Regions from separate parts of the Mesorhizobium sp. WSM4976 genome, predicted to be linked through region 3. Evidence: riboswitches for the same ligand, from Rfam matches in the RefSeq annotation. Region 3 holds a riboswitch; each other region holds the start of a gene.
The links. A riboswitch is a leader RNA that binds a small molecule or an ion and turns the genes downstream of it on or off. The one in region 3 is predicted to bind thiamine pyrophosphate.

Region 1 (9,959 bases), on a different contig from region 3:
TCGAGGAGCGCAGGCTGAGCGATGACGGCGCCACGCTGGAATCGCTTGGCGAACAGCTCGGCATCTCCAAGGAACGCGTCCGCCAGATCGAGGCCCGCGCCATGGAAAAGCTGAAGCTGGCCCTGGTGAAACAGAACCCGGAATTTTTGGCGAAAGCCGCCTGAGGCCAACCCTACCTCGATCCGGCGATAGGTATTTAGTAAATAAGAAAATATAGCCAACGGGGCGATTTTCCGTCATCCATACCGCTGGATTGTGAGGTCTTTAACAGACCATTGCGTCGCAATTGGCCTCTTTGAAGCCTCCAGATCATACATATGGGGGATTTGTCATGCTGCGATGCTGCGCGCTCCTTGCAGCCTTGATCCTCGTGGGTCTCACGACGTTCGAAGCGCATGCCGATCGACGGGTTGCCCTCGTCATAGGCAATTCGCAATACCGCGAAATCCCGGCCCTCAAGAATCCGGACAAGGATGCCGAGGATGTATCGAAGACATTCCGGCTGGCCGGCTTCGAGGTGTTCGCCGCCAAGGACCTCACCAGGCTCCAGTTCGAAGAGAAGTTCCGCAACTATCTCGCGGCCGCGGACGGTGCCGATCTGGCGGTTGTCTATTATTCCGGCCATGGCTTTCAGGTCGGCGGTGAGAATTTCCTGATCCCGGTCGATGCGTCGCTGAAAGACGCGGCCGACATGGAGGTCCAGGCCATCAAGGTCGATGACATATTGCGACAGCTGCGCTCGAGATCGAAGGTGCAGATGATCATCCTCGATGCCTGCCGCAACGATCCTTTCCCGCGCAAGGATTACTGGCTGCGCGACCAATTAATCGTCGCGGGCGACAGCGGGCTCGCGCAGGTGACAGGGTCGCAGAACACGCTGATTGCCTTTGCGACCGAGCCCGGTGCGGTAGCCTATGACGGATCCGGCGACCTCAGCCCGTTCTCGTCCGCCTTCTCGCGCCGCGCGCTGGCGCCGAACCAGGAGATACGTTCGGTGATGGCGGCCGTGCGCCGCGATGTGGTCAAGGCGACCAACGGCAAGCAGGTTCCGTGGGAGAATTCGTCGCTGCTCGACGACGTGGTGCTGATGCGCGGGACGGAACAGCCCGCGCAGCCGCCCGACGCTGAGCAGGACCAGCAAACGGCGGAGCGCGGAATCCAGGTCGCCGCTGCCGCCGAAGCGATCGGAAATCGCGACATCCGGGTCCCGGTCGGCGTCGGCCCCGTGCCGCTGAAGCTGGATTTGCCGGCCAAGGATGCCTCCCTCAGCCTCAAACTTGCGGGCTACCCGGCGACCGGGACGCTGTCCCTGCCTGATCGCGTGCTTTCGCCGCAATCGAGTCTGATGGCCGCTGAGATCGGCAATCTGCGCTACGAGCCGCAGATCGGCTCACCCGCACCTGTTGACGTTGGCTTCCAGATCCGCGTGGGCAACGCCGCGAAACAGGCGACGGTGAAACTGTCGCCGAACGTCGAGCCCTGCGACCAGGCCGCCGGCGAGCCGCTCGACCTGCAGGGCGTAGTCTCGGGCCGGTTGCCAAACGAGATCGGCAGCGGCGCCGTCGAGGCTTGCGAGGCGGCGGTGAAGTCCTACCCTGATGTCGCCCGCTTCCGTTACGAGCTGGGGCGGGCGCTGCTGGCGTCGGGCAGGGTTGATGACGCAACGAAAGCGATCCAGGAAGCGGCCGACAAGGGGCACATCCGCGCCGTTTACGAGCTCGGCTACATCGCCGCGTCCGGAATGGGGGCGGCTCCGGATCTGACCAAAGCCAACAGCCTCTATGCGCAGGCATCGGACAAGGGAGATCCCTACGGCATGACTGCCTTGGGGCGCGCCTTGTTCGATGGTGTGGGCGTCCAGCGTGATACCGCCAAGGGACTCGATTTGCTGCTCAAGGCGGCGGCCATGGGGCACGTCGATGCCACCAAGGACCTTGCGGTGATCTTCCGGGACGGCCGCAATGGCGTGCCGGCGGACGCGGCCCGGGCCTTGGCTTTCCTCAGAGCCGGCATTGACCGGCAAGAGGCCTACTCGATGGCCATTCTCGGTCTCTTACCCAGGCGAAGTGAAATGTCGATCGCGGTATGCAAGCCCAAGGTGGTGACGAAGGTGGTCACGAAGATAAAGGTGATCCGCACTCCCGCGCCACCAGTACAACCGCCGAAGATCACCACGCCAAAGGCGCCTCTGGTGCCAATCGAGCCGGTGCCCTGGCGCGGCAATGCCGGCGACAACGATCACTCGCCGCCCGAACGCGGCAGCGGCGACAACAGCAACGGTTGATGGCATCGGCGATGGTGGCGATGCTGCTATCGCCGACCGCCGACGATCCAGGTGCGGCGGTAATACAGCGACCTGACAGCAACCCCGGCCAATAGCGGTTTCTGGCCGCTCTGGGCTTACTTGTCCGTGACGATCTTGACCTTGTCGCCGGCCGACACGCTGGCGCCCGGCGACATGGCATTGAGCACCCTGAACAGGTCGAGCTTGCGGTCGACGCCGACCATTTGTGCGGCCAGCGAGCCCATCGTCTGGCCGGCCTGGACGGTGACGACCCGGATATGCAGCGGCTTCAGCGCCGCCTTCTCGGTCGGGCTCAGCACACGGAAAGAGCCGCTGACCGAGCGCGCGACCGGATCCAGCGACGCGCTGGCCGAGGGCGCCGCCGTCAGCAGCCGGTAGACCTGCCCGCCGGCGCGGATCACCGCGATGTCGAACTGCCAGCCTTGCGCGGTTGCATGCGCCGTCGCCGCCTCGTTGCCGTTGATCGTCTCCTGGCGCACGCTGGTGTCTTCGAGTCCCGCCACCCAGCCGCTGCGGATGTAATCGGCGAGCGAGACCGACTTGTCGATCGCCACGCCGTCGAAACGAATGGCGATGTCGCCGGGCCCGGTCGCGGTGACGGCGGCCGCCGAATTGTCGATGACGAAACCGTCCGGAACGGTGAAGGAGACACCAAGATTGGGGTGCATGAAGGTCTGGCCGCGCACATAGCCCTCTTCCGGCGTGTCGCCATAAAGCAGGCCGTCTATACCGGCGAGGAATGCGTCGCGGTCGCGCGTGCCGACGCCGGGCGGGCCGAAATTGCGCGCCAGGCGCTGCGCCAATTCGATCCGCTGCGGCGTGTTGGGATGCGTCGCCAGGAAGTCGAGGCTGGCGTCGGTTGCGCCGCTGACCGAACGGAAATCCGTGTAGGCCGACATCGACTGCAAGAAGCGACCGGCGGCGTAAGGATCGTAGCCCGCCTCGCCGATCGACTTGATGCCGATGGCGTCGGCCTGCAGTTCCTGGTTGCGCGAGAATTGCGCGAGCCTCAGCTTGCCCCGGATGAGCGCCGCCTTGGCGGTCGGGCTGTCGCCGAGCACATCGGAAACCACCTTGGTCGCCAACCCCTCCTCGGCCTCGAGCTGCTGCCGCTGCAGGCCGTGATTGGCCGTGACGTGACCCATCTCATGCGCGATGACGGCGGCAAGCTCGGAGGAATCATTGGCCAGCGCCAGCAGGCCGCGCGTCACATAGAGATAGCCGCCCGGCAGCGCGAAGGCATTGACGTTGGGCGAGTTGAGGATGGTGATGCGGTAGGTCTGTGTGGGGTTGGCAGACACCACCGTCAGATTGCCGACGACCTTGGCCACCATGCGCTCCAGCTTCGGATCCGAATACTCGCCGCCATAGGTAGCGAGAATGCGCGGATGCTGCGCTTTCGCCATTTCGGCGAGCTTGGCGTTGGCGACGACATTGTCGACGGTGATCGGCTTGTCTGAAGGCTGGAAGCCGCTCTCCTGCACGTCCGGCGGCGTGAACATCTGGCAGCTGGCCAGCGCCACGGCGACGCCCGCCAGCGCGAAAAATCGTGCCAGTGGCCTCATCCACACTTTTTCAACGCCGGTCGACAGATCGGCTTCCTTTCGAAATATTTCGGCAAATCACGGCCCCGCCGGACCAGCATGGCCGGACCTAGCCACACTCCCCCGGACAAGGCAAGCAAACGCCGGATCACCCATTGACGGTTTGACCGTAAATTATGTCCGCTTCCGGGCAATATGTTGTGATCCGGCAACGGTGCCGCCTCGATCGCCGATATAGCGCCTGAACGCATCCGGTCCAGAGCGATCGAAGAAATCGTCGGCCGGCCCGGTCGCCGCGATCCTGCCCTCATCGAGAAAGGCCACGTCCTGGCCGATCCGGCGCGCATCTTCCGGCTGATGGGTGACGAACAGCACCGTCATTTTGCGCTCGGCATGGATGCCGGCGAGAAGGTCGAGCATGTCCTCGCGCAGCGCCGGACCGAGCGACGCGAAAGGTTCGTCGAGCAACAAGACGGGCCGGGCGCGCAGCAGCACCCGCGCCAGCGCGACGCGCTGCCGCTCGCCGCCGGAGAGCTCGCGCGGCAGCCGCTTTTCCTTGCCGGCCAGGCCGACGCGCGCCAGCGCCTCGGCGACGGCGGCGCGATCGGCATCGCCGAGCTTCAGCGACGGCGAGCGGCCGAGCCCGACATTGGCTTCGACCGTGAGATGCGCGAACAGATTGTTTTCCTGGAACACCATCGACACCGGTCGCGCCGAGGGCGGCACGTTGCCAAGGTCGATGCCGCCGATCAGCACCTTGCCGGTATCGGGCGTTTCGAAGCCGGCTATCAGATTGAGCAGCGTCGACTTGCCGGAGCCACTCGGACCCATGATCGCGGTGATCCTGCCAGCCGCGAACTCGGTATTGAAGCGGAAGGACGCCTCGCCATAGCTGAACGACGCGTCTTCGAGTGTGACGGTCAGCGCCTTCCCTGTCGCGATGCCGTTGTCCGTCGATGTCATGCCTTCGCTTCCCGCCCCAGCCAATCGGCGGCGACGACCAGCATCAGGCAAACGAGGCCGAGCAGCAAGGCAAGTCCCGCGGCGTCCGCGGTCCGGTAGCTGCCCATCCGCGCGAGCAGAAGATAGGGCAAGGTCTGCACAGAATCGCTGCCGAACAGCGCGATCACGCCGAGATCGCCGAGCGACAGCGCCATGGCGAAGGCGAGGCCGGTCGCTAAAGGCCGCCTGAGCGACGGCCAGTCGATCAGGCTGAGCCGGCTCCAACCGGCTACGCCGAGCGCCAGGCAAAGCCGCTCATGACGCTCGCTTGCCGCGTCATAGGCCGGTCGAATGGCGCGTATGGCGAACGGCATTGCCATCACCGCGTTGACGGTGACGACCATGACCGGCGCGACGGCAAACACATCGGTGATGCTACGCAGCGCCAGGAACCAGCCGGCGCCAAGCACGATCGGCGGCACGACGAGCACGAAGCCGGCCCCGGTGTCGGCGGCATGTTCGAGCAGCGACATGGCACTGCCCGCACGGCGATGCAAAGCCAATGCGCGCCGCGCCGCGATCAATGCCAGCGACAGCGACACGCTGAGCAGTGCCGCGAGCAACGCGAGGCCGGCGCTGGTGAGCGTGGCGCGGCGCACCGCCTCTTCGCCCGCCAATCTGCCGAGGTCGGCCTGAAGGCCCGAAACCACCGTCGCCACCATCGGTCCGGCGACGAACAGCAGGGCGAGCGCGATGAGGCCGGCATTCAGCAGGCTTTCGATCCGGCCAGCCGAAAGGTAGCGGCGCGGCGCGACCGGCAGATTGGCGTCGCCGACCGTGTTGGCGCCGAGCCGCGTGAGCGCTGCGACCACCACGAACGTCAGTGCGATCTGCAGCAGCGTCAGCACCACCGCACGGGCCGGATCGAAGTCGAAGCGCAGCGCCTGGTAGATGGCCACTTCCAGCGTCGTCGCAGCCGGGCCCCCGCCCAGCGTCAGCACGATGGTGAAGGAAGTGATGCAGAGCATGAAAACCAGCCCGGCGACGCCCGGCAATGCCGCGCGCAGCACCGGCCATTCGATCAGCCGGAAGGCCGGCCGGGCGCCCATCCCAAGCTGGCTCGCCAGCCGCCACTGGTCGGCGGGAATGGTGCCCAGCGCCTCGAGGAACAGGCGCGTGGCCAAGGGCAGGTTGAAGAAGACATGCGCGACCAGGATCCCGGAGAGACCGTAGATGCCGGGCCACTCTCCGCCGCCGCGCCCGGCGAAGACGCCGGCAAAGTAACCGGCGCGGCCGTAGAGCGCCAATATGCCGAGCGCGGTGACGATCGCCGGCAACGCCAGCGGAACGGCGAATAGCTGCAGGATCAGGCGGCGACCTGGAAAGGCCGGATGCCGCGACAAAGCACGTGCAACCAGGAGTGCCGGCGCGACCGACAGAAGCGTCGACAGCAGCGCCTGCCAGAGCGTGAAGCGGGCGACGCGAAACAGATAACCGTCGAAAGCCGCATAGGCCCCGGAGAGGTCCTGTGCGCCTTCGAGCATGAGGCCGGCAAACGCGCCACCGATGAGCCCAGCGATGGCAGCAAGGGCGATGACGCCGGCGGTGACGCGGGAGTCAGGACGCGGCTGCACGTTGCGCCTTGCTGGAATTCAGCCAACGTCGCGTTCCTTCGCGCCTCCCTCTGGCCTGCCGGCCATCTCCCCCACAAGGGGGGAGATCAGATGTCGCGCCGGCTTTCGCCAATCGCCAACGTTGAAAATCGCCCGCCGCCGGTGAAGCTGCCAATCTCCCCCCTTGTGGGGGAGATGTCCGGTTTGCCCTCCGTAGCCGCGGCGCAGCTGCTGCGAAGGATGGGCAGGACAAAGGGGGGCGCCGTAGAGCGATCATCTTACGCTAAAAGCGGGCCTACTTGCTCATCACCGCCAGCCACTCATCAACCCACGCTTTGCGGTTAGCCGCGACGTCCGCCGGGTTGAACAGCAGCGTCTTGGTCGGCTTGACCAACTTGTCGAAGGCCGGGTTGAGCGGCTTGTCGGTCTTGCCGGCCGGGAACATCCAGTTTGTCTCCGGAATGATGTCCTGGAATTTCGGCCCGGTCATGAAGGCGATGAATTTCTGCGCCAGCGGGTTCTTGGCGCCCGTTGTGGTAACGCCGGCAACCTCGATCTGCAAGTACTCGCCTTCCTCGAAAGAGGCCGCCTGGTAGCGCTCGGTGTTCTCGGCCACCATGTGATAGGCCGGCGAGGTCGTGTAGGAGAGCACCATAGGCGCCTCGCCCTTGGTGAACAGGCCATAGGCCTCGCTCCAGCCCGGCGTTACCGTCAGTACTTTCGTCTTGAGCTTGGCCCACGCCTCCGGCGCCTTGTCGCCATAGACCGACTTCACCCAGAGCAGCAGACCGAGGCCGGGCGTCGACGTGCGCGGATCCTGGATGACGATCTTGTCGGTGCCGCTGCCTTCCACCAGATCCTTGAGGCTCTTCGGCGGGACTTTTAGCTTCTGCGTGTCATAGACGACGGCGAAATAGCCGTAGTCGAACGGCACGAAAGTGTCGTCCTTCCAGCCGCCGGGCACATTGATGCCGGAGATTTCGCCATGCGGCGCGAACAGGCCGCTCGCCTTGGCGTCCGCCGTCAGGTTGGTGTCGAGGCCGAGCACGACGTCGGCCTTGGTGCCGGCACCTTCCAGTTTGACGCGGTTGAGTAGGGCGACGCCGTCGGCCACCGAGACGAATTCGAGGTCGCAGCCGCATTCGGCTTCGAATTCCTTCTTCACCGCCGGGCCAGGCCCCCAATCAGCGGTGAAGCTTTCATAGGTGTAGACGGTGAGCTTGTCCTTGGCCGCGGCAGGCGCAACGCCGGCTAGAAGCGAAACAAGGCCTGTTGCCAGAACTAGACGGGACAGTATCGCGCGCATCGGCGCCTCCTTCGTTCGTGTGACAAGGAATTGAGGCGCCGGATGGTCCGAAACGTCTAATCCCTCCGCCGGTACAAACCGGATCAGGTTCAGCGGGTTGGCTTGATTGCCTCTCAGCCGGATAATGTCCGGCACCCCGTTAGAGCGCCTCGACAGATAGGCCCGGCCGAAGCGGCGCGCAAGCGGAAGTTTGCCGGGCAGCTAATGGTCCGGGCAGGAACCGAAGCGCGGCGCATCCGGCTTCCGTTTCACTTGGAGGGCTGGTAAGGGCGACGGCCATGGGCACATTCACCATCCTGCTTGGCGGCGAGCTTATCCGCACGCCCCGGCTCGAACGCCAGATCGCTGGTTCGCGCGTCATCGCCGCCGATGCCGGCATCGGCCATGCCCGCACGCTTGGGCTCATGCCGGAACTCTGGGTCGGCGATTTCGACTCGGTGCCGGCAAACCTGCCCGAAGATCTGGCCTCCGTCCCACGAAAAGTCTTCCCGGCCGAGAAGGACATGACCGATGGCGAGCTCGCCATAGCGGAAGCGCTCCAGCGCGGCGCCACGAGCCTCGTGCTGGCCGGCGCCTTCGGCGGCAAGCGCGCCGACCATGCTTCCTTGCATCTGGCGCTCGCCGTGCGACTGGCCGAGGCGGGCACGACCGTTCTGCTGACAAGCGGCGCGCAGGAAGGTGTTCCCGTTTTGCCGGGTAGCGCCGCCTTCGACTATGCGGACGGCACCCTGTTTTCGGTGCTCGGCTTCTCCGAGCTCGCAGGCCTGACGGTTACCGGCGCGAAATGGCCGCTCGACCACGTCGAGGTGGCGTTCGGCTCCTCGCTCACTATATCCAACGAAGTCAGAGGGCGGCTTGGCATAGCGCTGGAGCGCGGCCGGGCGCTGCTTCTGGCCCACCCCTATCCTCTTCCCGAAAGCTGACATTCCAGACATGGCGCCGCCACTTCTCAATCTCGACGGCATTAAACTGACCTTCGGCGGCACCCCGCTGCTCGACGGCGCGGCGCTAAGCGCATCCGCCGGCGAGAAGATTGCGCTGGTCGGCCGCAACGGTTCGGGCAAGTCGACCCTGCTCAAGATCGCCGCCGGCATGGTCGAGCCGCAGGACGGCGAAGTCTTCCGCCAGCCTTCGGCCACGGTCCGCTATCTGCCGCAGATGCCGGACATGGACGGCTTCGCCACCGTGCGTGCCTATGTCGAGGCCGGCCTCGGCCCGGCCGACGATCCGCATCGCGCCACCTATCTGATGGAACATCTCGGCCTCACCGGTGAGGAGAAGCCGGGCGATCTCTCCGGCGGCGAGGCGCGGCGCGCCGCCCTTGCCCGTGTCATGGCGCCCGAACCCGATATCCTTCTGCTCGACGAGCCGACCAACCATCTCGATCTTTCCGTGATCGAATGGCTGGAAGAGGAGCTTGCCCGCACCTCGTCCGCCGTCATTCTGATCTCGCACGACCGCCGTTTTCTGGAGCGCGTCACCCGCGCCACCGTCTGGCTCGATCGCGGCCAGACGCGGCGGCTGGACAAGGGCTTTGCCCATTTCGAGGAATGGCGCGACCAGGTGCTGGAGGAGGAAGAGCGCGAGCAGCACAAGCTCGGCCGCCAGATCGTGCGCGAGGAGCACTGGCTGCGCTACGGCGTGACCGCGAGGCGCAAGCGCAATATGCGCCGTCTCGGCGAATTGCAGACGATGCGCCAGCGTTTTCGCGGCCATCGCGGCGCCGAAGGCACCGCTACCATGGTGGCGAGCGACGCCGCGGAATCCGGCAAGCTGGTGGTCGAGGCCAAGGGCATCGATAAGAGTTTTGGCGACCTCACCGTGGTCAAGGGTTTCTCGACCCGGATCCAGCGTGGCGACCGCGTCGGCCTGGTCGGCCCGAACGGCGCCGGCAAGACGACGCTTTTGAAGATGCTGACCGGCGAGCTGGCGCCGGATGCCGGAACCGTGCGGCTCGGCGTCAATCTGGAGATCGCGACGCTCGACCAGAAACGCGAAGCGGTCGATCCGCAGGAGACGCTGGCGCATTATCTTACCGACGGTCGCGGCGAGAACCTGCTGGTCAACGGCGAGCAGCGCCACGTCGTCTCCTACATGAAGGATTTCCTGTTCAAGCCGGAGCAGGCGCGCACGCCAGTGCGCGAGCTCTCGGGCGGCGAGCGCGCGCGTCTGCTGCTCGCCCGTGTGCTGGCGCGGCCGGCGAACCTCCTGGTGCTCGACGAGCCGACCAACGACCTCGATATGGAAAC
Region 2 (9,959 bases), on a different contig from region 3:
GCAGGCCGGCCGGCCCGAAGGCGCTCATATGGAGCATTGGGACCAGGCGGTCGCCGAGATCGACGCGGCAGGCAAGCCGAAGGCGAAGAGCCCGAAGACGACGGCCGCCGCCAAGGCCGAGAAGCCTAAAGCCGCCAAGGCGGAGAAGCCCGCCAAGGCCCCCGCCAAGGCGAAGGCGGCGGCGAAACCCAAAACCAAGGCCTGAATCGGTTCGGCGGCCGCGCCGCCGCCGGGTCACCCCGACAACGATGTCCGACAATGACCTGACGTGGGAGGCCACGGCCGGCCGTTTGGCAGGAAGACGCTCGAACTCCCGTTGAAGGCCGCCGATTCAATAAGTTTAGGTAATCTACTGTTGCTCCTTGGCACCAGATTGAATTTAACCAGAATACTCCCGGTAAAAGTCAGGTATTGGCCCGGAGCCAGCCGTTGACGCGGTGCGGAGCTCAATGGTGGTCTCACGCGAGGGCTTTCTCAATCCAATTCCCGGGGGACCACGGTATGCAGGGCATTCATCGTCTTGTTTCATTCGCATTTCTGGCAGCGGCAAGCGGCTTTCCGGCGTCGGCGCTGGCCAAGCCGGTCGAGTATGTCAAGGTGTGCACGCTTTATGGCGCGCAATACTACTACAGTCCCGGCACCGATACCTGCATCAATGCCAATACCGGCGAGACGCGCCGCTTGACCGAAGACGGCGTGGTTGTCGGCAAGACGGCGCTGGCGAGCAAGGTCGACGACATCGACGGCCGCATCCAACGCGCCTTCGAGGGTGCCTCGGTGGCGTCGGCGCTGACCAGCCCGGACCTGGTACAGGGCGAGCATTTCGGCGTCCGCGTCAACTGGGGCAATGCCGGTCAGTCCAATGCCATGGGCCTCACCGGCGCGGCCGTGCTGGGCGAGGGGTTCATGCCTGGCGGCAACGGCCGGCTGGCCGGCGCCGCGGGCGTCGCCTTCTCCGGCAAGACGGTCGGCGGCAATGCCGGCCTGCAGCTGACCTGGTAAGAGCGGCCGGGGGGCATCATGTTCAGATATTTCCTTGCGCCGGCCATTCTCGGCGCGGCAACGTTGCTTGCGTCGCCATCCGAGGCGGCGGTCGAATATGTCAGGGTCTGCTCCGCCTACGGTCCCAACTACTATTACAGCCCGGGCACCGACACCTGCATCAATGCCCAGACCGGCGTGACCAAACAGGAAGTCGACAATGGCCAGGGCGGGACGACGACGGTCACTGGCAAGACGGCATTGGCCGCCCAGGTCGATGACATCGACAATCGCATCACCCGCGCCTTCGAGAACGCCTCGATCTCGGCCGCGCTCGCCGCGCCCGATCTCGTGCAGGGCGAGCATTTCGGCCTGCGCGTCAACTGGGGGAATGCCGGCTATGCAAATGCCTTCGGCATCACAGGCGCCGCCGTGCTGAGCGAAGGCTTCGCCCACGGCGGCCGACTGACCGCCACGCTTGGCATCGCCTTCGCCGGCAGCCAGGTCGGCGGCAATGCGGGGCTCCAGTTCAGCTGGTAGGAAGGTCAAGAAAAGGGAAGGTGCGCCGCCGAACCGCTAGAGCAATTCCAGGAAAAGTGTGGGCGGTTAGGCTCGGCGCCTTCGCCGTAGCCTTCCGCCCGGATTTGCTCCAAAACAAACGGATGGAGCGGATCGCCGTTTCCGTGCAACGGTGAAACGCTCTAGCGCCCACCCTGCTTCCTGGCGTATTGCGCGACGGCGCAGAGAAGGGCAAGTGCCGCGGTATCGCAGGCGGCCCGCGACGGCGACGGACCCTTGGCGAAAAGGACCGCATCCGCCACCGGAATCGTCAGTCCGTGCCTTCTGGCAAATGAGGTGACTTCGTAGGGCTGATCCTCGGGCAGTGCGCCGATGTCGATTTGCGGTTGCATCAAACATGTTCCTCCCTGGTATGCGTCTATTCCCTCCTTCGCCCGGGAGGAATTAACGCCCGGCCGCTCACCCGCGTCCACCAATTGGCGATTGTGTGAAACGATGCATTTGCCGGAGCGGCGAGCCGAGGTTGCAGCCGGCTGGTTGAAGGGTCCGCGGCGCGGGCTCCTTCGGTCGCCCGCACGGGAGAGGGGAGCTCTCACCAGGCGTCGCTCGACCGGGCGAACCTCACCCCCGCCGCGATCATCGCGCTTTCGCACTCGCTGATCAGCCTGAGGTTTCGCAGATACCGCGCCACCGTTTCCGGCAGCCAGGCGGCGCAGGCTTCGACATAGGCGCGGCCGTGCACCAGCGCGCCGGTCGACAGCCGCTCGTCCTTCTCGGCGATCACTTTCAGATATTGCCGGATGAAGCGGATGTCGTCGGCGATGTCCTGGCTCGCCATGCGCCAGGCGCCGGCGAGGCGCTCGCGCTCGGCGAGCGGCAGCGGCGACAGCAAAGGGCAGGAGAGGTCGGCGAAAGCGGCATGGTTCGCGGTGTTCAAGCAAATTCCCTCAAAGGAAATATCGTACTTTATGTACGAAACATCGTCAAGCGAAGTTCGTACAATTTGAACGATTGGCGGTTATAAGAAATTCGCGGAAATCTTATAACCGTCGGCATCTCCCCCTAGGGGGAGATGAGACTCGTGGCCCATTGGTTCCCGCAAAAAACCGCTTCCCCAACCCGGCAAACAGTGCTTTAACGCGCCCATCCACAGGGGTGCTCCGTACGGTCGGGGCTGAGATGGTGGCGGCAAGCCTCCGGACCCTAAAGCTGATCTGGATAATACCAGCGGAGCGAGGCGGGCCATGTTTTCCGGCGCACAGATTTCCCTTTATCCCATGGCCGACGATTTCGTCGGCGTCATCCTTGGCGCGCTCGGCGCGCTCGACCCTTACCGCGACAGGCTGAGGATCGAGACCGACGACATCTCGACGCTGCTGGTCGGGCCGCCCGAAGTGCTGTTCCCGGCCATGCGCGACCTGTTCGTCGCGGCGGCCAAAAGCGGCAAGCATTGCGTGCTGTCGGCCGCCGTCTCGCGCGGCTGCCCCGGCGAGCCGGACGATCCGATCTGCCGCTCCGACGAGATCGGCGGCCCGGCGATCCCGCTCGACGAGCGCAAACGCGCGGCGCTCGGCGCCGTGCGGTCGACGCCTTCGACCGACCAGGCGGTGGCGGCGCAATTCTCGCTCTATGTGATGGGCACCGGCGACCACATGGACGAGATCTATGGCTGCATCGATTTCCTGAAACAGTCCGGCGTGTTCGACCGTTCCAAGAACTTCTGCACCAGGCTGCGCGGCGACGCCGGCGCGGTGTTCGCCACGCTCAACGAAGCCTTCTGCCGCTTCGGCCCCGGCGCGGGCCACGTGACACTCGACATCACCATCTCGGCCAACAGCCCGACCGCGGTTTGAGCCCAAGCTCAGGCTGTCGAGGTAGATGCTATGGCTGTTTCATTCGATCTGCTGGGCGGGGGAGAGAACTCCGCATCTGATCCTATCCCGGAAGAGGGACGGGGTCCTTCGGCGATTGGCGAAAGCGGGCGCGACAGCCAATCTCCCCCACAAGGGTGGAGATCAGCCTTCACGCGAGCCTTCGCCAGGTTCTTCCCCGCCGCCCTCGCATTCGCCCTGCTCCTCCTCGTCTGGGAATTCTACGCCCGTCTCGGCGGCATCGCGCCCACCGTGCTTCCCGCGCCGTCCGGCGTGCTGGAGCAAGCCTGGGAAAACCGCGCCGCACTTGCCGAAAACACGCTTCCCACCATCCGCGCCACGCTTGCCGGCTTCGCCTGCTCGCTGATCGCCGCCTTCGCGCTTTCGGCCCTGGTCGATTTCTTGGCCCCCCTGCGCCGCGCGCTGTTTCCGCTGCTGATCGCCAGCCAGACCTTGCCGCTGGTGGCGATCGCGCCGCTGGTGGTCTTGTGGTTCGGCTTCGGGCTGTTGCCGAAGATCCTGTTGGTCGCGCTGGTCACCTTCTTCCCGATGATGGTGGCGCTGGTCGAAGGCTATGCCGCGACAAGTGCGGAAATCAGCCAGATGCTTGCCGCCATGGGAGCAGGGCGCTGGCGCATATTCTGGCTGGCGCGGCTGCCGTCGGCGCTGCCCTATTTCTTCGCTGGACTGCGCATCTCCATCACCTATGCGGTGGTCGGCGCGATCTTCGCCGAATATGCGGGCGCCGCGAAGGGGCTGGGCATCTACATGCTCAGTGCCAAGAACAACTTTCGGCCCGATCTCGTGCTTGCCGCCGTTGCAGTCAGCTCGGCGCTGACACTGGCATTGTTTGGTCTGGCCGTCGTGGTGCAGCACCTCGCCATGCCTTGGGAGAGGGCTGGGCGCAACCGCAAGGCCGAAGCCTCCGAGCGCCGGTCATGACCCGGCTCCAGCTCCGCGACGTGCGAAAAAACTTCGGCGCGCTCGAGGTCCTGGCCGGCGTTTCGCTCGATGTCGGCGCGGGTGAGTTCGTGTCGATCCTAGGCCCGTCCGGCGCCGGCAAGTCGACGCTGTTCCAGCTCCTCACGGGCGCGATCCGGGGCGAGGGCGAGATGCGCTTCGACGGCGCGCCGCTCGATGGCGCCCGCTTCGCCTTCATGCCGCAGCGCGACGCGCTGATGCCGTGGCGGCGCGTCATCGACAACGCCACGCTGGGGCTTGAAGTGCAGGGCATGAAGCGCAGCACGGCGCGCGAGCGCGTGGCGCCCCTGTTCGCCGAGTTCGGCCTTGCCGGCTTCGAGCGCGCCTGGCCGGCCGAGCTTTCCGGCGGCATGCGCCAGCGCGCGGCCCTGCTGCGCACCGTGGTGCAGCAGCGCGACATGCTTTTGCTCGACGAGCCTTTCGGCGCGCTCGATGCGCTGACCCGCGCGGCCATGCAGCGCTGGCTCGAAGGCATGTGGCGAAGCCACCGCTGGACCGCACTGCTGATCACCCATGACGTGCGTGAGGCGGTGCTTCTATCCGACCGCATCTACGTGCTTTCGGCGCGGCCCGCGCGCGTGGTGCGTGAGGTGGCCGTGCCGCTGCCGCGTCCGCGCACCGAAAGCGCCGCGCTCGCCCGCGAGGCGGCGGCGATCGAGGCCGGCATCCTCGACACGCTGCTTGGCCAGCCGACCCCGATCAACGACCACCTGATGGAGAACCGAAATGATTGACCTTACCCGCCGCCAGGCGCTGTTCCTGGCCGCCAGCCTGCCATTCGCCGGGGCCGCCACGCGTGCCCGGGCAGCCGCGCAAAAAATCACTGTCGCGCTCGACTGGACCGTCAACACCAACCACATCGGCCTGTTCGTCGCCCGCGACAAGGGCTTCTACAAGGATGCCGGGCTCGATGTCGAAATCCTGCCCTATGGCGACACCGGCTCGGGCACGCTGGTGGCCAACCGTGTCGCCGATTTCGGCATTTCGGGGTCGCTCGGCCTGTTCACGCAAAAGAGCGCCGGCGCCGACCTGAAGGCCGTCTATGCCGTCGTCCAGTCGGAAACCGGCCGCGTCGTCTTCAACGCCGACCGTGCCGCCATCAAAAGCCCGAAGAATCTCGACGGCCTCACCTATGGCGGCTTCGGCAGCGCCTGGGAGAACGCGCTGTTGCAGACCATCATCCGCCATGACGGCGGCAAGGGCGATTTTTCCACCGTGACGCTGGGCACCTCGGCCTACGAGGCGCTGGCCAATGGCGCGGTCGACTTCACGCTAGAAGTCTCGACCTGGGAAGGCGTCGAGGCCGAGCTGAAAGGCTTGAAGCAGCGCAGCTTCCGCTACGCCGATTACGGCGTGCCGGACGAGCACACCACGCTGATCGTTTCCAGCAACGCCTTCCTCGCCGCCAATCCCAAGGCAGCCGCTGCCTTCGTCCAGGCGACGCGGGCCGGCTATGCCTTCGCGGCTGATCACGCGAAGGAGGCGGGCGAACTGCTCGTCGCCGCCAACAAGGATACGCTCACCAACCCGGCGCTGATCGACGCGTCGCTGAAGGCGCTGAACGATGGTCATTTCCTGAAAAGTGCTGCCGGCGCCATCGGCACCATGGACAAGGCGAAGATGGAAGCGATGGGCGGGTATCTGTTCGCCTCGGGGATCCTGCTCGATGGCAACGGCAAGGCGCTGAAGGAGAAGCCGGATCTGGCGGCCTATTTCACGAACGAGTTTCTGGGGTAGGGGCCAAGCGCCGAAGGAACGCGGCCTTGCGCCGGCGCCTTGCCCGGAATCCGGTGCGGAGCCTAATTCTTGACGATGGTGCGAAGCAGCGCGGTTTTGATGTGCCACCCCGGTTCGCCTTGCAGCGACAGGGCGGCTTCATAGAATTTCGCCATGGCCGGACACAGGCCCGGGAAGTCCTGGTTGGCGTTTGAGATGGCCTCCATCTCGGCCGGCGTGCCGCCGATCTTTTTGAAAATGTCAGCGACCAGCGACCAATCCTGATCGCTGGGCGCGACCGCCGGCAGGCCGCTTCTTTTGGCGGCGCCGAAGGCGCGGAACAGAGTGGCGCCGATCCTGTCCAGGTCGGCCAGAAAATCGTGACCAGGCGCACTGATCGCGTCCGGTCCGTTGCGCAGGTAATTGTTGCAGGTGGCCGGCGTTTCGCGCGCCATGACATGATTGAGCATGTCGAGCTGCGCCGAAAGCACTTCCGAAGCATTGCTGTCGGGGGTCGTGGGCAGGAGCGGGGCGTATCTATGCCTGAGATCGGCGACCGCCTGCCTGCTGATATTGCGCACTTCTGTTTGGTTTCCAGCCTGGGCCGCGGCAGTGATCTTACGCAGCATCGCATCGTAGTCGTCCGGAAACTCCCGGGCGATAGCCTCGAAGATCCCGAGATTCTGCTTCCGGATCTCGGCATCGATGTCGGCGGTGGTGAGCGTCCGGGGCGGCATCGCCACAGACTGATGGTGGTGGTGTCCGCCGCCGAACATCGTTGGCATCACGTCAGCCCCAATGATGCTTACGGGGATGACCGCCACCACTTGCAACCATTTCCAAGGTGACATTCGCCGGCGCTCCGACACCCTGCTCACTCCGCCCCGAGGCTCAGTGCCTTCTTGCGGTCGGCCTCGGCGCGTTTCAAATCGCCCTTGGCTGCCCACACCGCGCTTCGCGATTTGTACGCGGCAGCGAAATTTGGCCTTAACTTGATCGCTTGGTTGAGGTCGGTGATGGCGCCGTCATAGTCCGCTTTGCGGGCGCGGATCGTGCCGCGGCCCGAGTAACCGAAAACATTGTTGCGATCGAGTCTAAGCACCATCTCGAAATCGCTGAGTGCTCCCGTGTCTTCATGGAGCTTCATGCGGAACGCGCCCCGACCGGCATATATCCTTGCGTTTGTCGGATCGAGGCGGACGGCGTTTTCGTAGTCCGCCGATGCTCCGTCATAGTCCCCCTGATAGCTGAGGACGCGGCCGCGATCGCTGTAGGTGTCACCGATGTCTGGATCGATGGCTATCGCCTGGCTGTAATCGGCGATGGCATAGGCATAGTCGCCCTTTATCTCGGAAGCGAAGGCACGGGCCACATATGCATCCCGATATGCGGGAAACAGCGCAATCGCTTTGCCATACAGCGCGATGGCACCGTCATAGTCGTTTTTGTTGTCCAGCACCTGAGCCTTCTTGAAAGCCGCCCTGGCTGCAGGTGGGATGCTGCCCGCCGAGGTCGCCGCTCCGCTCTCGATCTTGCCTGACGTCCTTGCCTTCGCCGCCAGTGCTAGTTCGCGGCCTTCGCGGGCAACCGTCATCTTCGGATTGAGCTTCAGCGCCTGGTCGAAATCGGCGATCGCCCGGTCGTAGTCGCCCTTGGCGGCGAAGGCGCCGCCGCGCCCGAAATAGGCCTGCGCGTCATTGGCGTCGAGCTCGATCGCCCGGCTCAAATCGGCGATGGCGCGATCCGGTTGGTTCTTTTTGGTCCACGCGACGGAGCGACCGATGTAAGCGTCCGAATAGTCGGGGTAGAGCCCGATGACCTTGTTGTAGTCCTTGATCGCCGCGTCGTACTTGCCTTTGGCGACAAGCGCGATGGCCCGTCCGACATAGGGTGAGGCATCTTGCGGATCGATAGCCATCGCCTTGTTGAATTCGGCGATCGCACGATCATATTTGCCCTTGTGGTAGAACGCATAGCCGCGATCGACGAAAGCCGCGAGTTCCTTCGGGGATGGTACGATCGAATTACCGCCCATGCCGCCTTTCTGCTGCGCGGCCGTCGCTGCCTTGCGCGCGGCGGCGTAGTTTGGATTGTGCGGGTCTAGCTTGGCCGCCTGATCGAAGTCGGCAATGGCTTCGGCGTAGTTTTTGGCGTCGACCCGAGCCATGCCGCGGCCATAATAGCTGGCCGCGTCTTTCGGATCGATCTCGATCGCCGATGAAAAGGCCTCGATCGCTCGCTTCGGGTCTCCGGTGCCGTACCAGGCCGCTCCAGTACAGAAGAAGGCGCGGCTTGCTTTCGGGTCGAGCCTGATGGCTTTGATGCAATCGTCAAGCGCGCCGTCCGCGTCGCCCGCCGCGCCCTTGGCCAGACCACGGCGCGTGAGCGGCGCGGCGACGTCGGGAATAATGGCGATGGCCTTGTCGAAATCGGCGATTGCGCGGGCAAAATCCTTCTTGCCATCAAAGGCCTTGCCTCGTCCGAAATAGGCGAGCGGGCTCTCGGGATCGATCGCGATGGCCTCTTCATAGGCCTCGATCGCTTCGTCATAGTTTTCTTCGTGCAAGAGGCTGTCGCCCTTGGCCACCGCGACCAGGACGCGGGGATCGCTGGTATCGATAAGCTTCGCCAACTTCGGATCGGCAGGCGAAAGATCGTCACTCGCACTTGGCTCGGCCGAAGCCGCGGTCTCAGCCGGCGCGACGGCGGTGGTGTCCGGTTCGTTCGCGGCGAGATTGGAACCATCCGCGTTGGCAATGCTCGCGGCGGGCTCCCCGCTGGCCGCTACCGCCGCCTTCCGGGCTACGGCATAGTCACCATTGCCGGGATCGAGCTTGAGCGCCTCGTCGAAGTCGGCGATGGCGCCGGTATAGTCCTTGCTATCGGCGCGAGCCATGCCGCGCGCATAGTAGATGGCATCGTCCTTGGGATCGATGCCGATCGCCACCGTATAGGCGGCTATCGCGCGTCCTGCGTCGCCCTTGGCGTGCCAGGCCATGCCTCCGCAATAGTGGGCGTCGCGCGCCTTCGGGTCGAGCGTGGCGGCCCGGTCGCAGTCGGCAAGGGCGCCATCGACATCGCCTGATGTCACCTTGGCGAGGCCACGGCGGAAATATGCCGCGGCAAAATTGGGGGCGAGTTGAATGACCCTGTCGAAATCGGCGATCGCCTGGGCGTAGTCGCGTGTGGCGGCCCGGGCTCTGCCGCGGCCGAAATAGCCGAAGCGGTTGTCGGGTTCGAGCGCGATCACCACGTCATAGGAACCGATCGCCTTGTCATATTTGCCCATGTCCAGCCAGGCATCGCCGCCGAGGATCGCTTGCAGCGCGCGCTGGTCTTTTGTCTCCAGAGACTTTGCAGCCAGCGTGTCGTCAGTGGCCGCCAAATTCGGAAGTACGGGTCGCGGGACCGACGCGCCGCCCCCTGGCTTTGGCTGCCCCAGGTCCTGCGCCTGTGCGGCTTTGCCCCCATCGCTGGCAGCCTGCTCGTCGCAGCTTCTCGATCGTGCGGGATCCAGCTCCACGGCGCGCCGGCAATCGGCCGCCGCGCCGGCCTGGTCGCCCTTGAGTGTCCTGGCGCGGCTGCGGCCGAGATAGGCGTCGGCATTTTTGGGGTCGAGGCCGATTGCCTTGTCGAAATCGAGCAACGCGCCGTCGACGCCATATTTTGCCAGGCGCGCGCCGGCGCGTTCGACCAGTATCCTGGCGGAGGCTTGGTCCTGAGGGGCCTGATCCTGTGTTCCCGCGGCCGGAACGGTTTGCCCGCCGGCCATGAGCGCGGCGCACGCGCCGGCGCGCTGCGGGTCGAGTTCGACAGCGCGCCGGCAGTCGCTCGCGGCAAGGGCATTGTCTCCTTGCGAGGCCGCGGCGACCGCCCGGTCGTAATGGGCCT
Region 3 (9,959 bases):
AATTCCGGACGCCACACTGATTGGTAACCTAAGGCCACCCACCACGCGGATTGGTAGCCCACAGGAATAGGTTTGGTAACCCTTATCGAGTGAGGGCCGCTCGTACCTTTCGGCGGGTTCGTTTCAGTTCTAAGCCCGGCTTAATTCTGGACAACGACAGATAATTCTGGACGGCACAGTGGAACTCAACGCGTTGTAAGGATGGCATAGAGAAGCAGTAGCCCTCCAGTCTCGCTACTGGAAAAATTCTGGAAAATGGGTCTGCTTGGCTGGACGCAGAACGTTGTGATTATTCAGCCGGCATTTCTGAAGCTTCTCGAACACAAACAGCTTGCCTTCGCGCACGCTATCTTCGAGCGACTTCGCCTTCGCCAGATGCGCCGCAATCGCGCTGGCCAGCATGCAACCTGTTCCGCGCATCGATATAGCAAGGCGCGGCGTGTCGAAGTGGATGGGTTCATGATCGGAGCGTAACAGAATATCGGCCGATCGGGGACCCGACGCGTGCCCACCCTTGATCAGCAGGGCCTGAGGGCCGACGGCCTGCAGTCTTTGTCCTTGTTGGAGCGCACCGTCCTCATCCGAAGCCGGTTCGGAACCAGTAAGGAGCGCCAGTTCAGGAAGGTTGGGCGTGACAATGCAGCAAAGCGGCATCAAATCGCGCTTCATGGCAGCGATAGCGCCTGCTTCCAGAAGTGCGCGGCCTGAGGTGGAGGCCAGCACAGGGTCGAGTACTGCCGGCACTTGCGGAAATTTGCGCAGCACTGCGGCAACGGCAACAATGATCTTGGCAGTCGCCAGCATGCCGATCTTGATTGTGGCTACGTCGTTGGCCTGTAGCGCGGCACACATCTGATTGGCCACCATGCTGGGTGGCGAATGATGGATTTCGATCACGGCGTCGTGCGTTTGCACCGTTAGCGCTGTGACGGCGAGACAGGTGCGCACGCCAACGGCAGAGATCGTCTCGATGTCGCGTGCTATTCCAGCACCCCCGCTGGAATCTGATCCGCCAACGACAAGCACATGCGGTTCTCGTCTCATCGCCATCGGTCCGTCTTTTCGATCCATTCTCGCGTGCGCGCTTCGGGGTCGAAGCTCAACGTGATGTCCGTGACCACTGCGGCGCTGTTGGCGCCGGCCTCAAAGACGCCGTCGAGGCGGTCGGGGTTGAGGCCGCCGATGGCGACCAATGGGATCGGCGCCACCCGCCGCTTCCACTCGCTGATCCGCTCTAGCCCTTGCGGTGCCCACTTCATTTTCTTCAAAGTGGTGGGATAGATCGGACCGAGCGCGACATAGTCGGGCTCGGCAAACATGGCCGTTTCCAGCTCGACATGATCATGCGTGCTCAATCCGAGCCTGACGCCCGCTGCCCGTATCCTCGAGAGGTCGGCCGTTTGCAAATCCTCCTGGCCCAGATGCACGAAATCGCAGCCTTCCTCGATTGCCAGGCGCCAATAATCATTGATGATGAGCTGGCTTTTGTGTTGGACACACCAGGCCTTCGACTTGCGGATCTCCGCGCGCAGCCCGGTTTCATCCATGGTTTTGATGCGAAGCTGAATCAGCTTGACGCCGAGCGGCGCCAACCTTTCGATCCAGGCGGCGCTGTCGACGATCAGGTAGAAGGGATCGAGCTTCATGAAAAAACGGCCCTGCCGACCATCGGTGTCGATGGCACGGCGACGTCGCGCGGTTCGAGCATTCCCGAACTGAACGCCTCACGACCGGCGTCGACCGCCTTACCGAAAGCACGCGCCATGCCGACCGGATCTGCCGCCTTGGCGACCGCTGTGTTCAGGAGCACGGCGTCAAAGCCGAGTTCCATGACGGTGGCCGCGTGCGACGGCCGTCCGAGCCCCGCATCCACAATCAGCGGGACGCCAGGGAAATATCCGCGCATCGAGCGCAGCGCCGTCATGTTGACCGGTCCCAAGGCGGAACCGATCGGTGCGCACCACGGCATCAGGACCTTGCAGCCCGCTTCCAGCAGCCGCTCGGCGACAACGAGATCGTCGGTGGTATAGGGGAATACCGCAAAGCCGTCCTCGCACAGGATGCGGGCGGCTTCAACCAGACCGAACACATCCGGCTGTAGCGTGTCGTGATTGCCGATCACTTCGAGCTTGATCCAGTTGGTGCCGAAGACCTCGCGCGCCATTTTCGCGGTGGTGACGGCTTCCTTGACGGAGAGGCAGCCGGCGGTATTGGGCAGGGTTCTGGCGCCCAGCGAGCGGATCAACGACCAGAATTGTTCGCCGGCCCTACCGCCCGCCATCTCACGCCGCAACGAGACGGTCACCACCGACGTGCCCGATGCCTTGACTGCATCGGCAAGGATGGCCGGCGAAGGATACTGAGCCGTGCCGAGAAGCAGGCGCGACGAAAGCTCGGTTCCATAAAGCTCCAACATGCTAGCCGCCCTGCATGGGCGAGAGGATTTCGATCCGGTCGCCGTCGCTCAACTGGAACTCCGCGCGGTTGGCTTTGTGCACGAGGTCGCTGTTGACGGCGGTGGCGAGCCAATCGCCCTCATAGTCGAGCGCGGCAAGCAACTCGGCCAGCGTGGTGGCGGCAATCTCACGCGCCTCGCCGTTGACCATCAGTTTCATGAGCATGCTCCTTGGTTCTGTCTTGACTGAAAACCAGGTCGGCAGCCTGGCGCGCCATGGCGGGGGCGAGGAGAAAACCGTGACGATAAAGACCGTTGATCGCGATGATCTCACCGTCTGTTTCGACGCGTGGCAAATTGTCGGGAAATGCCGGACGGACACCCACACCGGTTTCAACGATCTCGGCCTCACCAAAGGCCGGATGGAGGGCATGGGCGGCGCCCAGCAGCTCCATCATGGAACGCGCCGTCACCGGTCCGGCGCTCTGGCTTTCAATCATCGTCGCTCCGATCATGAAACGGTGATCGGTGCGCGGCACGGCATAAAGCGGAAAGCGTGGATGAAGCAAACGGACCGGCCGCGACAGCGAGACATCAGGCGTGCGAAGGATCAGCATTTCGCCGCGAACACCGCGCAGCCTGTCATCGGCCGCTGCCATTCCCATGCAGTCTATCTGACGGGCGAATCCCGAAACAGGCCGGGCGTCGCAGCCGAAGTGGAATTTGACACCCATGGTCGCAAGCTTGTCATGAAGTGCCGCCATCGCCGGGCGTGGGTCGAGGTGAGCCTCGTCGGGGAAGAGCAATCCACGCCGGAAGCGGCCGGCGAGGTCGGGTTCCAGGAGCGCAATTTCGTTTTCATCGACGCGCCGATGCCCTGACGTGCGACTGGCGAACCGGTCAAGCTCACCGGCATCACGCGGCGCGGCCACGACCAATGTCCCGGCCCGTGTCACCTGACCCGACAGCACCGCATCCCACCAGTCGGCAGCATCGCGTCCGAGATCCAGCACCGGCTGCTCCGCGCTTTCGCGCTCGCACCATGGCGCCAGCATGCCGCCGGCGAACCACGACGCGTTGCCACCAAGGCCATGCCGCATCTCGGCGACGGTGACCGTCGCGCCGCGGGCGGCGAGTTCGAAAGCGACGGTGAGGCCGGCAACGCCGGCCCCTTTGACGAGCACCCTCATGATGGTTTGGGAGCCTCTGGCACGACCGGTACGCCAGTCTCGTCCGCCTGCATGTAGAGATCGCCGCCCTCCCGGTATTTTGCCGCCATTGCCGCCATGCCTTCCTTCTGGGCCTCGGCACGGATGTCGTGGGAAATGCGCATGGAGCAGAATTTCGGCCCGCACATCGAACAAAAATGTGCCAGCTTGTGCGCCTCCTTGGGCAAGGTCTGGTCGTGGAAGGACCGTGCGGTTTCGGGGTCGAGCGACAGGTTGAACTGGTCCTCCCAGCGGAACTCGAAGCGCGCGCGCGAAAGGGCATCATCCCTGGTTTTCGCTGCCGGATGGCCCTTCGCCAGATCGGCTGCATGGGCGGCTATCTTGTAGGTGATCACGCCAATCTTGACGTCGTTGCGGTCGGGAAGGCCGAGATGCTCTTTCGGCGTGACGTAGCAAAGCATTGCGGTGCCGAACCAGCCTATCATGGCGGCACCTATCCCTGAGGTGATGTGGTCATAGCCCGGCGCGATGTCGGTCGTCAGCGGCCCCAACGTGTAGAACGGCGCCTCACCGCACACTGCGAGCTGCTTGTCCATGTTCTGCTTGATCTTGTGCATGGGGACATGGCCCGGGCCTTCGATCATCACCTGGCAGTCCTTTGCCCAGGCAATCTTGGTGAGTTCTCCAAGTGTTTCCAGTTCGGCGAATTGCGCCGCGTCGTTCGCATCGGCGATTGAACCGGGACGAAGGCCGTCGCCGAGCGAGAAGGAGACGTCATAGGCTCTGGCGATGTCGCAGATCTCCTCGAAATGCTCGTAGAGGAAGCTCTCCCGGTGATGGTGCAGGCACCATTTGGCCATGATCGAGCCGCCGCGCGAGACGATGCCCGTGACCCGGTCGACGGTCAGCGGGATGTAGTGCAGCCGCACGCCGGCGTGGATGGTGAAATAGTCGACGCCTTGCTCGGCCTGCTCGATCAGCGTGTCGCGGTAGACCTCCCAGTTCAGATCCTCGGCGATGCCGTTGACCTTTTCCAGCGCCTGATAGAGCGGCACCGTACCGATCGGCACCGGCGCATTGCGCACGATCCAGTCGCGGATGTTGTGGATGTTGCGGCCGGTCGACAGGTCCATCACCGTGTCCGCGCCCCAGCGGATAGCCCAGACCATTTTTTCGACCTCTTCGGCCATCGACGATGTGACAGCCGAGTTACCGATGTTGGCGTTGATCTTGACCAGAAAATTGCGACCGATGATCATCGGCTCGCTCTCGGGATGATTGATGTTGGCGGGAATGATTGCGCGCCCGCGCGCCACCTCGTCGCGCACGAATTCGGGTGTGACGAAATCTGGGATCGCCGCGCCGAAGGCTTCGCCGTCGCGTTGCAGCTTGCCGCGCATCACCTCGCGGCCGAGATTCTCGCGGATGGCTACGAACTCCATTTCTGGCGTGATGATGCCGGCGCGCGCATAGGCAAGTTGGGTCACCGCCTTGCCCTGCTTGGCCTTGAGCGGCCGATTGCGTATCGGAAATTCCGGTGTCAGGCGCTCGCCGGTGGCGAATCCATTGTCTTCCGGCCGGACGTGGCGGCCGTCATAGGCTTCGACATCGCCACGCGCCGTGACCCATTCGTGGCGAAGCCGGGCAAGGCCTTTTTCGATGCTGGTTTCGACTGATGGATCGGTGTAGGGGCCGGACGGATCGTAGACGGTGACGGGCGGTTCGCCGGCCGTCGGATGGACGGAAATCTCGCGCATCGGCACCCTGATCTGCGGGTAGAGGACGCCGGGCTTGTGGATTTTCCGCGAGGCGGGCAGTGGTCCCGTCGATACGGCGGGGGTGAGGGCATTCATCGTGAGGCTCCTTTGCTCATGCATTGGAGACCCAGTTCTGTGCCGGAAGGATGAAAAGACGCTTCTGTAGACCTGCTGCAACAGGACCTCGGGCGTAAACTCCCGCAAAGCGCTTGCACCGTCCCTACGCCAGTATGAACTGGATCAGGTTCAACGGGTCACTGCGCCGCGAAAGCCAGCAGTATCTCAGCCCCTTGCCGGGACTCCCCTGGTGAATGCCTTAGGTTGAACGGGCTGACGCTATCTTGTCAAGCGCATTCGGGCGCCTTCGGCCGGTGGCGACGACCGGCGGCCAGCCGGGCGGAGAGCTCGCGCATGCATCGGGGACAAGTCACGCCCCGTAGACCGGGGCTGAATGGCCAAAGCCTCATTCGCTTCGTGAAGGATGGAGAAACTGTATTGGCCATGTGCGCGTATCGACCAAGTAGCTCAGGCGGTCACGGATGTGGTTATTCTGGTCGAAGGTGACGAACGGCCTTGGGGGTCACCTCCTTTAGGATTCAGAGGTTGGAAGACGGCTTCTCGCGATCACGGCCATCAGGAAATACCTGTCTTCGGCTCAACCTCGACATGGCGTCCGATCGACCGCAGATATACAGCTATCTCGTTCATGAGATGATCGCGTTCGCCGTAGATTTCAGCAATCCTACGCAGCTGTGGCTCGACGGCCCTCCGTTGCGCTGGCGTGAAATCAGCATCGCCAAAGACGTATCCCAAGTTGCCAATCGCGCAAATTTTGCAGCCGGCGTCCACAACTGCTTGTACGAATGCCGGAATGTCTTTTTCTTGCATGGTCTTCATGTCGAACCTCTCGTGAATGGCGTGCTTGCGCCCCAATCTGCCTTTTCAGCGTGTCCTCTGGGCGGCGCAAGCCCTGAGCGTGACTGTGCACGGGCAACCTCGACTATCCCATCTGCCACGCTCTTTAGAATCGGTGGGGTCTGGTGATCGCAGGCTGGGCCACTCAAAAGCCTGCAAGAAGAAAGTCATGGCGACCATTGCTCAAGATCGCAAGGGTGCGTGCAAGACCTTCCGTTGGCAGTCATGCACGCTCGCTCAGAGATAGTCCGGCCGCGGAAATTCTCCCTTATTCGTAAGAAAGCTCATTGAGCAACTGGGCATTGAGCAACTGGGTCTCACGTCACGGGTCTCGTGTGCTTCACAGCCGAAAAATAGCCGCCGTGGCAATTCTCGAAAAGTGCAGGCTACCTCGTTAAGGACACTGCGGATGATCGTTCGCGCTTGGCAAAAGCGAACGGATTAGTCTATGGCTCTCGGCAGGGGGGCGAGTTATGCGGCGGGTGCGAATCCTTCAAGTAGGCGATATTCACTATCCGGACTGGCATCCTTCCTCTAGCAACATCGATGCCAAGGATAGCAAGTTCGCTCCGAAAATAACGCAGAAGCTACGCGCGTCTTCGCTGCGTGCCGTCTTGACGAAACTTCGGCGGCTGACGACTTCGAAGCCCTTGGATTCGATCGCCTTCATGGGGGATTTCACGAGCCGTGGCGACAAGACCTTCATTGCTTCGGCATTCCAGCATTTCACGTTGCTCTGCCGCGCACAGGGACGCAGTTCAAAGGCGCTTCCGTTGATATTCGTACCGGGAAATCACGATGTGAACCGTGATGACGCGCGCGAACTTGGACCGACTGAGAAATTCAGCGAAATGGCGAGTTTAGCCGCCCGCTTGGGTTGGCAGACCGTTCCCGTGGACCAACCCGTGCACTTCAGACTTCCGACAGGATCCGCAGGCGCAAACTTCATCCTCGTCAACACAGCGATAGGCAGTTGGGAGCTTCAAAACCTTCCCGCGTTCCTTCGTGATCGTCTCGAGGCACTCAGTCCTTCTACAGAGCCTCTAGATCTCGGCTCGCCGGACATCTCGGGACATTCGCCCGCGACACCTCCCAGCGATCCAGACAAGGAGGCGTCCGACGACGAGTATTACGGTCAGATGGACACGCCATACATCTCGCGTGAGATGCTTGCAGGCCTACAGGAATTGCTCCAGCAGCCCGACATGCGTTACGGCATCATAATCGGCCATCACAATCTGCTGCCACAAAAGACTCCGCGCATTACGCCATACGCGGAGATGCTCAACAGCGGATTTGTCAGAACTCAGCTGCTGCAGGGCAACAAGCCTATCGTCTACCTGCATGGACACATACATGCTGATCCGGTCGAGATCGTCAACGATCCAAGGTTTCCGGACGGCAAATTGATCTGCATCTCAGCACCAGAGATACAGTCAGGTTTCAATGAGCTCGTCTTCTTCACGACCGATCAGGGAGAGCTCGTCGGCATCCGACTTATACCCTACCGCACCAATGTCGCCGACGGGACGGTCATGGAAGGCGAACATTGCTTTATTTCGACCATGTCCAACGGCAAGGCCTTTCTGAACAACGACACGTTTGACCTGCTGCGCCGACTGCGCGACCATGCCACCAGGCGCGGGAATGGGTTACTCTTCTGGGACGAGATCACTGAGATTGCTGCCTCCGCCGAGCTCGGGCTAGATCTGGAAGACTCTCTTCTGATGCTCCAAGCGGCGCGCTTCATCGAGATAGACGGCCTCACCAAGGCAAACTCGGCTTGGCGCATTAAGGTAAGGGACGAATAGCGATGGAGAATCCGTTCGGCCCCAACAGGATCGAGTACGAAAGCCGCCCGATACTGTGGTTCAGTCAGAAGTCGGCGTTGATTTCTGCCGCCGCCAAGCCGGTCTTCGTCGCAGGGACGAGAGGCAGCGGCAAGACCAGCATTCTTCGCTCGCTTTCCACAGTCCATATTCTTGAAGACAAAAGTCTCTCGGACCAAGTCGGCAAGCTCGCTTGGTATGGCGTCTTCTTCCAGCTCAATGAGACATTCTCGCCCCTAATCGACAACGCCGTTCTGAACCTCATTCCGGAGCGGATACGCTTCGACACGGCCGCCGTGATCCCGCGGCAATTCGTAATCTTCTCTCACTATCTGGAGCTGAAGATAGTCGAACGCCTGCTCGAGAGCATCGGCCAGCTCAGACGCGACGGCCACTTGAAATACCGGGCCTCCGAAGATAGGGACGTCGCCCTGGCACTGCATCGCGAAGTGCTGCACTTCATACCCCAACCTGCCCGTCTCGACTTCTTCAGCATCGATGAGCTGCGGGGTGGGATAACCCGGTACGTCGACGAATGCTTCAACGCGTTCTTCTTTGCCGCCGATGCCGGAGCGACCGGCTTCAGAGCAACAGACCCTGGCGCGATCATTAACAAGGTCGCGACCGCGATCACTCCACTTTTAAATGGCCCATCTTTCGCCGGTGACAGGGCGCCCTTCTTCAAGATACTGATTGACGACTGTGAAGCACTGACACCGCTCCAACAGCAGTTCCTGAACACCTTGGTGAGAAAGACGCGCGGCAACGTGAAATGGGTCCTCGCCTACATCGGCGGCCTCTACGACACGATCCGGACGATCATACCCGGCCAGTCGCTCTCGAATGCTGACCGGGACGTCGAGAATCTTGATTCAGTCGATCCGAGGGAGTTCGCCACGCTGTGCGAGAACGTGTCGTCGCTTCGGCTGTACTATGCGCTTCCTGACCATCTGCGGAGTGATCTCGAGCGCAACGATGCGCTCAGCGCGTTTTCGCTCAAAAACCGGCTGGGGCGGCTTTCCGTCAATGACATCATCGAGCGGGTTATCATATCGGGTCATTCCGAGGGCAGAGAAGAGCTTGTGGCACTTGCTGATGCAGCACGTGAATTCCTCTCCGTGAATTTGAGGACGGCGGATCAGCAGCAATTCCTTCTTGATCGAAAAGCGCGCCCTTATGCCGAAGGGCTGGCGCTCGCGCTCATGAACCCGGAAATTAAGCGCCGGCCCATGAGCAAGGCGGATGCTTCAAATCTGAAGAGGTCGATCGCCCGGAAACAGGGATGGGCTTTTCTGAAAGCGTGCCAGATGCTGCGTCTGCATGACTACCCGTACGTAGGGCACCAGATCATCACATCATTGAGCGACGTCTGTATACGCGATTTCCTTGATATAATGGGAGAGATCTTCCGCCGCAGTGTTCCGAGTTCCAGTGATCCACGAAAACTGGTGGAATTCATCAACTCGGATTTACAGATTCATCTCGAACAGCAGAGACAGGCTGTGAACGCCGCCTCTCAACGGAAGCTTGATGGACTTCAGGCGCTTTCACATCCGTACGAAGAAGAGAGCGTGCGCATGGTGCGGGCGTTGGGTTACCTGACCGCTCGCCTCCAGACAGAGTTTGCCGAAGAAAATGCTCTAGGAACGACAGAGAGAGGCATTTTCAGGGTTGATCTAAAGGAAATGCGCTCGCTGGTGAACCGACTGGAGCAACCCAGCGGAAAACTGGACGAGGTCCTGCGTCGGGCGGAAAGGGATGGGTTTATCCGGGAGGTCTCCGCCGCCGGCAACTTTGAGGTGGACCGCGCCGACCCCGCATCGAAGGAGATGATGATCAGATTGCATCGGCGATTTGCACCTTACTTCGGGTTCTCCTATCGCGGCCCGTACGA

Region 1: linked by a shared signal. The riboswitch ahead of thiB (thiamine ABC transporter substrate binding subunit) and the one ahead of thiC (phosphomethylpyrimidine synthase ThiC) in region 3 are both predicted to bind thiamine pyrophosphate.
Region 2: linked by a shared signal. The riboswitch ahead of P9272_RS30670 (YkoF family thiamine/hydroxymethylpyrimidine-binding protein) and the one ahead of thiC (phosphomethylpyrimidine synthase ThiC) in region 3 are both predicted to bind thiamine pyrophosphate.

The regions. Positions count from the first base shown of each region.
Region 1 is NZ_JARTVT010000011.1:80,260-90,218, forward strand. Features, by position in the region: gene P9272_RS15210 (RNA polymerase factor sigma-32) at 1-164, shown strand, start outside; gene P9272_RS15215 (caspase family protein) at 332-2,284, shown strand; gene P9272_RS15220 (M48 family metalloprotease) at 2,401-3,870, opposite strand; gene thiQ (thiamine ABC transporter ATP-binding protein) at 4,024-4,812, opposite strand; gene thiP (thiamine/thiamine pyrophosphate ABC transporter permease) at 4,809-6,425, opposite strand; gene thiB (thiamine ABC transporter substrate binding subunit) at 6,700-7,710, opposite strand; TPP riboswitch at 7,754-7,859, opposite strand; gene P9272_RS15240 (thiamine diphosphokinase) at 7,989-8,633, shown strand; gene P9272_RS15245 (ABC-F family ATP-binding cassette domain-containing protein) at 8,644-9,959, shown strand, end outside.
Region 2 is NZ_JARTVT010000033.1:58,066-68,024, forward strand. Features, by position in the region: gene P9272_RS30645 (DUF2934 domain-containing protein) at 1-205, shown strand, start outside; gene P9272_RS30650 (porin) at 502-1,002, shown strand; gene P9272_RS30655 (porin) at 1,021-1,521, shown strand; gene P9272_RS30660 (hypothetical protein) at 1,683-1,892, opposite strand; gene P9272_RS30665 (hypothetical protein) at 2,093-2,437, opposite strand; TPP riboswitch at 2,642-2,754, shown strand; gene P9272_RS30670 (YkoF family thiamine/hydroxymethylpyrimidine-binding protein) at 2,745-3,353, shown strand; gene P9272_RS30675 (ABC transporter permease) at 3,384-4,313, shown strand; gene P9272_RS30680 (ABC transporter ATP-binding protein) at 4,310-5,086, shown strand; gene P9272_RS30685 (ABC transporter substrate-binding protein) at 5,079-6,089, shown strand; gene P9272_RS30690 (hypothetical protein) at 6,152-6,895, opposite strand; gene P9272_RS30695 (tetratricopeptide repeat protein) at 6,943-9,959, opposite strand, start outside.
Region 3 is NZ_JARTVT010000044.1:1,506-11,464, reverse strand. Features, by position in the region: gene P9272_RS33345 (hydroxymethylpyrimidine/phosphomethylpyrimidine kinase) at 235-1,050, opposite strand; gene P9272_RS33340 (thiamine phosphate synthase) at 1,041-1,646, opposite strand; gene P9272_RS33335 (thiazole synthase) at 1,643-2,416, opposite strand; gene thiS (sulfur carrier protein ThiS) at 2,418-2,615, opposite strand; gene thiO (glycine oxidase ThiO) at 2,584-3,585, opposite strand; gene thiC (phosphomethylpyrimidine synthase ThiC) at 3,582-5,417, opposite strand; TPP riboswitch at 5,521-5,637, opposite strand; gene P9272_RS33315 (hypothetical protein) at 5,955-6,218, opposite strand; gene P9272_RS33310 (metallophosphoesterase) at 6,710-8,047, shown strand; gene P9272_RS33305 (hypothetical protein) at 8,050-9,959, shown strand, end outside.